Linked DNA regions of Piscinibacter sp. HJYY11. The protein of the gene in region 1 interacts with the protein of each later gene in a pairwise test. Links are inferred from orthologs where the notes say so. Each region holds a gene or a part of one and is shown in the gene's direction. Other genes may lie near its edges.

Region 1 (4,126 bases):
ATCGGCCAGAAATTCCACGAGGAGCCGCAGGTGCTGCACTACGGCCGCCCCGGCACGCTCGAGGAGCTGGTGCCGGGCATGGTGTTCACCATCGAGCCGATGATCAACGCCGGCAAGCGCGAGATCCGCGAGACCGGCGACGGCTGGACCATCGTCACCCGCGACCGCTCGCTCTCGGCGCAGTGGGAGCACACGGTGCTGGTCACCGAGACGGGCTATGAAGTGCTGACGCTGTCGGCCGGCAGCCCGCCGCCGCCGGCCTTCGTCACACCACCCGTCGCCGCCAGCGTCTGAGCACGGCCATGTCGGTCGTGGCCGAAGCACCGAGCGCGCCCGTCGGGCGCAGCATCAGCGAGCAGCGCGCCCGCTTCCGCGAAGGCAAGGCGGCGCTGCTGAACAACTTCCGCCAGTCGCGTGCCTCGGCCACCGAGGCCGGTCGCCTGGTGCGAGCGCTGGCGCGACACGTGGACGAGACGCTCACCGAGCTGTGGGAGCACGCCATGATGCCGCCGGGAGCGGCGCTCGTGGCGGTCGGCGGCTACGGCCGTGGCGAGCTCTACCCGCACTCCGATGTCGACGTGCTGGTGCTGCTGCCGCCCGAGCATTCCACCATCGGCGCCAACGACGCGCTCAAGTCGTCAATCGAAGGTTTCATCACCGCCTGCTGGGACATCGGCCTCGAGATCGGCTCCAGCGTGCGCACCGTCGGCGAGTGCATGGCCGAGAGCGAAAACGACGTCACCGTGCAGACGGCGTTGCTCGAATCGCGCCCGCTGTGCGGCGCGAAGAAGCTCTACACAACCTTCCGCCGCGCCTACGACGCCGCGATGGACCCGAAGGCCTTCTTCCGCGCCAAGACGCTCGAGATGCGCCAGCGCCACCAGAAGTACGAGGACACGCCCTACTCGCTGGAGCCCAACTGCAAGGAAAGCCCCGGTGGCCTGCGCGACCTGCAGGTGCTGATCTGGGTGGCGCGTGCCGCAGGCCTCGGCCGCAGCTGGACGGAGCTGGCTGGCAAGGGACTCATCACGCCGTTCGAAGTGAAGCAGTTGCAGCGCAACGAAGGCGTGCTGCGCTTGATCCGCGCGCGGCTGCACATGGTCGCGGGCCGGCGCGAAGACCGGTTGGTGTTCGACCTGCAGACCGCCGTGGCCGAGAGCTTCGGCTACACCGCGCCCAAGGGCCAGCGAGTGAGCGAAGTGCTGATGCGCCGCTACTACTGGGCGGCGAAGGCGGTGGCCCAGCTGAACCAGATCCTCGTCCTCAACATCGAGGAGCGCATCCACGGCGTGCAAGACGCGCCGATGCAACCGATCAACGAGCGTTTCCTCGACCGCGGCGGCCTTCTCGAAGTGGCGAGCGACGACCTCTACGAGCGCAACCCGCACGCCATCCTCGAGACCTTCCTCGTCTTCCAGCAGACGCACGGCATCGAGGGCCTCTCGGCACGCACGCTGCGCGCCCTCTACAACGCCCGCGAGGTGATGGACGGCGACTTCCGCCGCGACCCGGTGAACCGGCACACCTTCATGGAGATCCTGCAGCAGCCCGAAGGCCAGACGCATGCCTTCCGGTTGATGAACCAGACCTCGGTGCTCGGGCGCTACCTCTGGGTGTTCCGCCGCATCGTCGGGCAGATGCAGCACGACCTCTTCCACGTCTACACCGTGGACCAGCACATCCTGATGGTGCTGCGCAACGTGCGCCGCTTCTTCATCGCCGACCACGCGCACGAGTACCCGTTCTGCTCGCAGCTCGCGTCGACCTTCGATCGGCCGTGGGTGCTCTACATCGCCGCCCTCTTCCACGACGTGGCCAAGGGTCGCGGCGGTGACCACTCGGACCTCGGTGCCACCGAGGTGCGCCGCTTCTGCCGCGACCACGGCCTCACGCGCGACGACACGCAGCTCTGCGAGTTCCTGGTCAAGGGCCACCTCACCATGTCGCGCATCGCGCAGAAAGAGGACCTGAGCGACCCGGAGGTGATCGAAGGCTTCGCCAAGCTCGTGGGCACCGAGCGCCGCCTGACCGCGCTCTACCTGCTGACGGTGGCCGACATCCGCGGCACCAGCCCCAAGGTGTGGAACGCCTGGAAGGGCAAGCTGCTGGAAGACCTGTACCGGCTCACGCTGCGCGCGCTGGGCGGTTCCCGGCCCAACGTCGACGCCGAGATCGAGTCGCGCAAGCAGGAAGCGCGGCACACGCTCAACCTCTATTCGCTGCTGCCCGGCACCGAGGGCCCGCTGTGGCAGACGCTGGAGCTGAGCTACTTCGTGCGTCACGACGCCGGCGACATCGCCTGGCACGCCCGCTCGCTGTTCCGCCACGTCGACTCGAAAGAGCCTGTGGTGCGGGCCCGCCTGTCGTCGCTGGGCGAAGGCCTGCAGGTGCTGGTCTACGCACCGGATCGCCCTGACCTCTTCGCCCGCATCTGCGGCTACTTCGACAGCGCCGGCTTCAACATCCTGGACGCGAAGATCCACACGACGAAGGCCGGCTACGCGCTCGACACCTTCCAGGTGATCAGCCCGACGCTCGACCACCACTACCGCGACCTGATCTCGCTGGTGGAGACGCAGGCGACGCAGGCTCTGAAGGCCGAGGGCCCGCTGCCCGAGCCGTCGCGTGGCCGCTTGTCACGTCGTGTGAAGTCCTTCCCCATCACGCCGCGTGTCACGCTGCGCCCCGACGAGCGCGCCCAGCGCTGGCTGCTGAGCGTCTCGACGAGCGACCGCTCCGGCCTGCTCTACTCCATTGCCCGCGTGCTGGCGGAGCACAAGATCAACCTGCAGCTTGCCAAGATCACGACGCTGGGCGAGCGGGTGGAAGACACCTTCCTGATCGACGGCTCGGCGCTGCAGCAGAACAAGCTGCAGATCCAGGTCGAGACCGAGCTGCTGGACGCGATCACCCCCTGAAGGAAAAAGCGGCGCACGAGGCGCCGCTTTTCATCGGGAGCAGGGACATCAGCTGCGCATCAGGTGGTCGAAGGCACCAAGCGCTGCCTTCGCACCATCCCCGGCGGCGATGATGATCTGCTTGAACGGCACGGTCGTCACGTCACCGGCGGCGAACACGCCCGGCACCGAGGTCGCGCCCTTGGCATCGACCACGATCTCGCCGAAGCGGCTCAGCTCCACCGTGCCCTTCAGCCACTCGGTGTTGGGCACCAGGCCGATCTGCACGAACACACCTTCGAGCTCGACGTGCTTCGACTCGCCGGTCGCGCGGTCGGTGTAGGTCAGTCCGTTGACCTTCTGGCCGTCGCCGGTGATCTCGGTCGTCTGCGCGTTGGTGTGGATCACCACGTTGGGCAGGCTCTCGAGCTTCTTCACGAGCACGGCATCGGCGCGAAGCTTGTCGGCGAACTCGAACAGCGTCACGTGTGACACCACGCCCGCGAGGTCGATCGCGGCCTCGACGCCCGAGTTTCCGCCGCCGATCACCGACACGCGCTTGCCCTTGAACAGCGGGCCATCGCAGTGCGGGCAATAGGCCACGCCCTTGTTCTTGTACTCCTGCTCGCCGGGCACGTTGACGTTGCGCCAGCGGGCGCCGGTGGAAATGATCACCGTCTTGCTCTTCAAAGAGCCGCCGCTCGCGAACTGCACTTCGACCAGGCCGCCCGGCTGGGCCGCCGGGATCAGCTTCTCGGCGCGCTGCAGGTTGATCACGTCGACGTCGTACGCCTTCACGTGCTGCTCCAGCGACATGGCGAACTTCGGGCCGTCGGTCTCGAGCACCGAGATGTAGTTCTCGATCGCCAGTGTGTCGTTCACCTGGCCGCCGAAGCGTTCGGCCGCCACGCCGGTGCGGATGCCCTTGCGCGCCGCGTACACGGCTGCTGCGGCGCCGGCCGGGCCACCGCCGACCACGAGCACGTCGTAGGGCTCGCGTGCATCGAGCTTGGCGGCCTCGCGCTCACCCGACTTCGTGTCGAGCTTGGCCACGATCTCCTCGACCGTCATGCGGCCGGAGGCGAACATCTCGCCGTTCAGGAACACGGCCGGCACGGCCATGATCTGGCGCTCTTCCACTTCGGCCTGGAAGAGGCCGCCGTCGACGATGGTGACCTTCACCTTCGGGTTGAGCACGGCCATCAGGCTCAGCGCCTGGACCACGTCCG
Region 2 (4,821 bases), on another replicon or contig:
GTTGCGTTGCATCACTGTGAGAGCGCCGCAGCCAGTCAGCCCGCTGGATACCAGTGCAGCTATAACGGCGCAAAACGATTGTCTTGCTCGCCCAGCTGGGACATAAGGCATTGCGTCCTCCCTAGCGCTGTTTTAGGTATACCGCGCACATAACGAGGTATAGCAGCGCTACCGCAGCTGAGCTTCGTTCAAGTTAGGGATGAAGCGCTGGTCTCACGTGGAGACGCGGAGCTGTCAGGTGCCAGCCACTTAGCTTCCAGGGATCCAATGCGGACCATTTCTAGACGTTCGGCAGCGCATATTCCGAACTAGTGCCAATCATTCTGAAATAAATAGGTTTCAATCAATCTCGCCCGGCCGAGGCGGCGACCCACCACCGACCAGCGCCGCCGCCGTGGCCGAGTGGTGCGGGCTCTGGAATCGACGGACCCGCCACCGCTCGGGTGAGAACCCGTGGTACAGGCTCAGCACTGCGGCCGACTCCAGCGCCTCGTCCTGTGTGAGGGGCGGCAGCAGGCCAGCGAAGCGCTGGGCCAGCATCGACTTGCCCGTGCCGGGCGGCCCCATCATCAGCAGGCTATGGCCGCCGGCCGCGGCCACTTCGAGCGCACGCTTGGCGCCGGACTGCCCCTTGACGTCGCGCAGGTCGGGCACCGCCGCACCCACGGGCACCGCGTTCGCCTGCGCCCGCTTCAGCTCGGCGCGTTCAGAAGGCTCGCCGGGGCGCAGCGCCTGTACCACCTCGAGCAGGTGCGCCGCGCCATAGATCGGCAGGCCCTCCACCAGTGCCGCCTCCTGCGCGCTGCCTTGTGGCAACACCAGCGCGCGGGCCGCCGCCCCGACGCTGCGCTTGAGCGCGAGCCCCATCGCCAGCGCGCCCCGCACCGGGCGCAACTCGCCCGACAAGGACAACTCGCCCGCGAACTCGTAGCGCCCCAGCAGCGCCGCATCGACCTGGCCGCTGGCGGCCAGGATGCCGAGCGCAATGGGAAGGTCGAAGCGGCCAGTTTCCTTCGGCAGGTCGGCGGGGGCTAGATTGACGGTGATGCGCTTGTTGAACGGAAACTCGAGTCCGCTGTTCTGCAGCGCGGCGCGCACCCGCTCCCGCGCCTCCTTCACTTCGGTGTCCGCGAGGCCCACCAAGGTGAAGCTCGGCAGCCCGTTGGCCAGATGGACCTCGACCGTGACCTCGGGCGCCGCCAGTCCGTCGAGCGCGCGGCTGTGAATCACCGCCAGTGACATGCATTTCTCCCTGCGTGGCGGCTGCGCCGCCTTGTTTTGATGCGGACGCATTGTCCGCAGGCACCAAGCGCCGGCCATCCCGCAAAGGTCGGATCTGCACCGCCATCGTGCCAAACCGACCCGCAGAACCGCTTTTGGCACCGAACTGGAGCGAAACAGAGAGGGCCAATCCGCTTTTGGGGCGAGACGCCCCAAAACGACCATGGCACAAAAGCTGCAAACCGTGGCTCCGCCCCCAAACCCACTCTGAACGCGGAGAACACTACATGCTCAAAAAGTCGTTGCTGGTTCTGGCCACCCTGGGCTCGGCTCTGCCTGCCGTTTCCTTTGCCCAAGACGCCAGCCCGCTCAGCTTCAACCTCGGCGCGGTCACCGACTACCGCTACCGCGGCATCTCCCAGACGCGTTTCGAGCCGGCCCTGCAGTTCGGCGCCGACCTGGCGCTGCCCGCCGGCTTCTACATCGGCACCTGGGGCTCGACCATCAAGTGGATCCGCGACTCGGGCGGTGACTCCACCGTCGAGATCGACGTCTACGCCGGCTGGAAGAAGGAAGTGGTGTCGGGCCTGACGCTCGACGTCGGCGTGCTGCAGTACATCTACCCGGACGCCGAGACCCCGGCCTGGAGCAGCGTCTACGACGATCCCAACACCACCGAGGTGTATGGCGCCGTCACCTACGGCCCGGCCACGCTGAAGTACTCGCACTCGACGAGCAACCTCTTCGGCAACCGCGACAGCAAGGGCAGCGGCTACCTCGACCTCAGCGCCACCTTCAGCCTGCCCGAGGGCTTCAGCCTGACCCCGCACGTCGGCTACCAGAAGGTCAAGGGCTACACCAGCACGCTCTCGTACACCGACTACTCGCTGACGCTCAGCAAGGACATCTCGGGCACCGTGGTGAGCCTCTCCTTCGTCGGCACCAACACCAAGACCGTCCCGGCCAACATCAACGGCCATGCCTACTACGACCCGAGTGGCGCCAACCTCGGCAAGGACGGCGTGTTCTTCGGCATCAAGCGAACCTTCTAACCCACCCGTAACCACTGGAGAGAACCATGAAGATGGTGACTGCCATCGTCAAGCCCTTCAAGCTTGACGAAGTGCGTGAAGCCCTCAGCGCCATCGGCGTGCAAGGCATCACGGTGACCGAAGTCAAGGGCTTCGGCCGTCAGAAAGGCCACACCGAGCTGTACCGCGGCGCGGAGTACGTGGTGGACTTTCTGCCCAAGGTGAAGATCGAGGCGGCCGTCGACGACGCGCTGATCGACCGCGTGATCGAAGCCATCGAGAACGCTGCACGCACCGGCAAGATCGGCGACGGGAAGATCTTTGTCTCGCCGCTGGAGCAAGTGGTGCGCATCCGCACCGGCGAGACGGGCAAGGACGCCCTCTGACGCACAAGACGAACGAGAGACAACCCACCATGAAGAAACTCATTGCAACCCTCGCCCTGGGCCTCGCGGTCCTGGGCTTCAGCGGGGCCGTGATGGCCCAGGCGGCTTCGGCCCCTGAGGCGGCTGCCTCGGCGGCAGCCGTCGCTGCACCTGCTGCGGCTTCGGCCGCCGAAGCCGCTTCGGCACCCGCCGCGGCGGCCCCCGTCGCCAACAAGGGCGACGTGGCCTGGATGATCGTCGCCACCCTGCTCGTCATCATGATGACGGTGCCCGGCCTCGCGCTGTTCTACGGCGGCCTGGTGCGCAGCAAGAACATGCTGTCGGTGCTGATGCAGGTGCTCGTCACCTTCTCGCTGATCGTCGTGCTGTGGTGCATCTACGGCTACAGCCTGGCGTTCACCGAAGGCAACGCGTACATCGGCGGCTTCGACCGGCTGTTCATGAAGGGGCTGTTCGACTCGAGCGCCGGCACCTTCGCGATGGCGGCCACCTTCAGCAAGGGCGTCTACATCCCCGAGCTGCTGTTCGCGGCCTTCCAGGCCACCTTCGCCGGCATCACCTGCTGCCTGATCATCGGCGCCTTCGCCGAGCGCATCAAGTTCAGCGCCGTGCTGCTGTTCATGGTGCTCTGGTTCACCTTCAGCTACGCACCGATCGCCCACATGGTCTGGTTCTGGATGGGCCCGGACGCCTACGCCAGCAAGGAAGTGGCTGACGCGATGACCGCCAAGGCCGGCCTGATCTGGCAGTGGGGCGCGCTCGACTTCGCCGGCGGCACCGTGGTGCACATCAACGCCGCCGTCGCCGGTCTGGTGGGTGCCTTCATGATCGGCAAGCGCGTGGGCTACGGCAAGGAAGCCTTCACCCCGCACTCGCTGACGCTGACCATGGTCGGTGCCTCGCTGCTGTGGGTGGGCTGGTTCGGCTTCAACGCCGGCTCCGCGCTCGAAGCAGGCAACAGCGCCGTGCTGGCCTTCATGAACACCTTCTCGGCCACGGCCGCGGCGGTGCTCGCCTGGTCGATCGGTGAAGCGCTGATGCGCGGCAAGGCCTCGATGCTGGGTGCCGCTTCCGGCGCCGTGGCTGGCCTGGTGGCCATCACCCCGGCTGCCGGCAACGTCGGCCTGATGGGCGCGATCGTGATCGGCTTCGTCGCCGGCTTCGCCTGCCTGTGGGGCGTCAACGGCCTGAAGAAGCTGCTCGGCGCGGATGACTCGCTCGACGTGTTCGGCGTGCACGGTGTCGGCGGCATCGTCGGCGCCATCCTGACCGGCGTGTTCAACACGCAGGCCCTGGGTGGCCCCGGCCTGGTCGGCGACTGGGTCACGGCCTCGGTCATCTCCAACCCGATCGGCACCCAGGTCTGGATCCAGCTGAAGGCTGTGCTCCTGACCATCGTGTGGTCGGGCGTGGTCTCGGTGATCGCCTTCAAGATCGTCGACCTGGTGATCGGTCTGCGCGTGCCGGAAGAAGAGGAACGCGAAGGCCTGGACATCACGTCGCACGGCGAAACCGCATACCACCAGTAAGCAGGCACTTGCTGCCAACTGAAAGGCCACCGCATGGTGGCCTTTTTTCATGGTGCGCCGTTTGCTCGTGCTTCCGGTGCGGTGCTTGTGGACGCCGCATCGCACCCCATCTGCCTAGAATTCCAAGCACTCCACCCTGTCTTTCTTCGGGCCCCTGCCATGGTTCCTCACCTCATCACCGCACTCACCGGCCCGATCAACGAACTCGAGCAGCGCATCCTCGAATCGCTGCCGGCCATCGAGCGCTGGTTCCGGCTGGAGTGGATGGAGCACACGCCGCCCTTCTACACCTCGGTCGACGTGCGCAATGCGGGCTTCAAGCTCGCGCCGGTCGACACCAACCTCTTCCCCGGCGGCTTCAACAACCTCACGCAGGAAATGCTGCCGCTGGCCGTGCAGGCCGCGATGGCCGCCATCGAGAAGATCTGCCCCGAGGCGAAGAACCTGCTGCTGATCCCCGAGCGTCACACGCGCAACACCTTCTATCTCTCGAACGTCGCGCGCCTGAAGCAGATCTTTCACCAGGCCGGACTCAACGTGCGCCTGGGCACGCTCGACGAGACCATCAAGTCGCCCACCCAGCTCGACCTGCCCGACGGCAGCTCGCTGATGCTCGAGCCCTTGATCCGCACCCGCGGCCGCCTGGGGCTGAAG

Evidence for each region.
Region 2: the proteins of JI745_RS25305 (region 1) and glnK interact in binary tests that used the Escherichia coli proteins (3 or more experiments, as listed by UniProt). The link is inferred for Piscinibacter sp. HJYY11 from one-to-one orthologs.

Annotation. Positions count from the first base shown.
Region 1 is NZ_JAERQZ010000002.1:365,187-369,312, reverse strand. The notes cover bases 1-3,118. They hold JI745_RS25305 ([protein-PII] uridylyltransferase), read left to right. Parts: upstream 1-302; coding sequence 303-2,918; downstream 2,919-3,118. Other genes in these bases: ahpF (alkyl hydroperoxide reductase subunit F), read right to left, coding at 2,967-3,118; map (type I methionyl aminopeptidase), read left to right, coding at 1-294. In the rest of the region: more of ahpF, read right to left, coding at 3,119-4,126.
Region 2 is NZ_JAERQZ010000001.1:3,636,948-3,641,768, reverse strand. What follows is about bases 1,016-3,968. They hold glnK (P-II family nitrogen regulator), read left to right. Parts: upstream 1,016-2,299; coding sequence 2,300-2,638; downstream 2,639-3,968. Other genes in these bases: JI745_RS16915 (ammonium transporter), read left to right, coding at 2,668-3,968; JI745_RS16925 (TorF family putative porin), read left to right, coding at 1,509-2,273. Outside these bases: JI745_RS16935 (hypothetical protein), read right to left, coding at 1-12; more of JI745_RS16915, read left to right, coding at 3,969-4,167; gshA (glutamate--cysteine ligase), read left to right, coding at 4,327-4,821. UniProt on the Escherichia coli protein: Involved in the regulation of nitrogen metabolism. Regulates the activity of its targets by protein-protein interaction in response to the nitrogen status of the cell.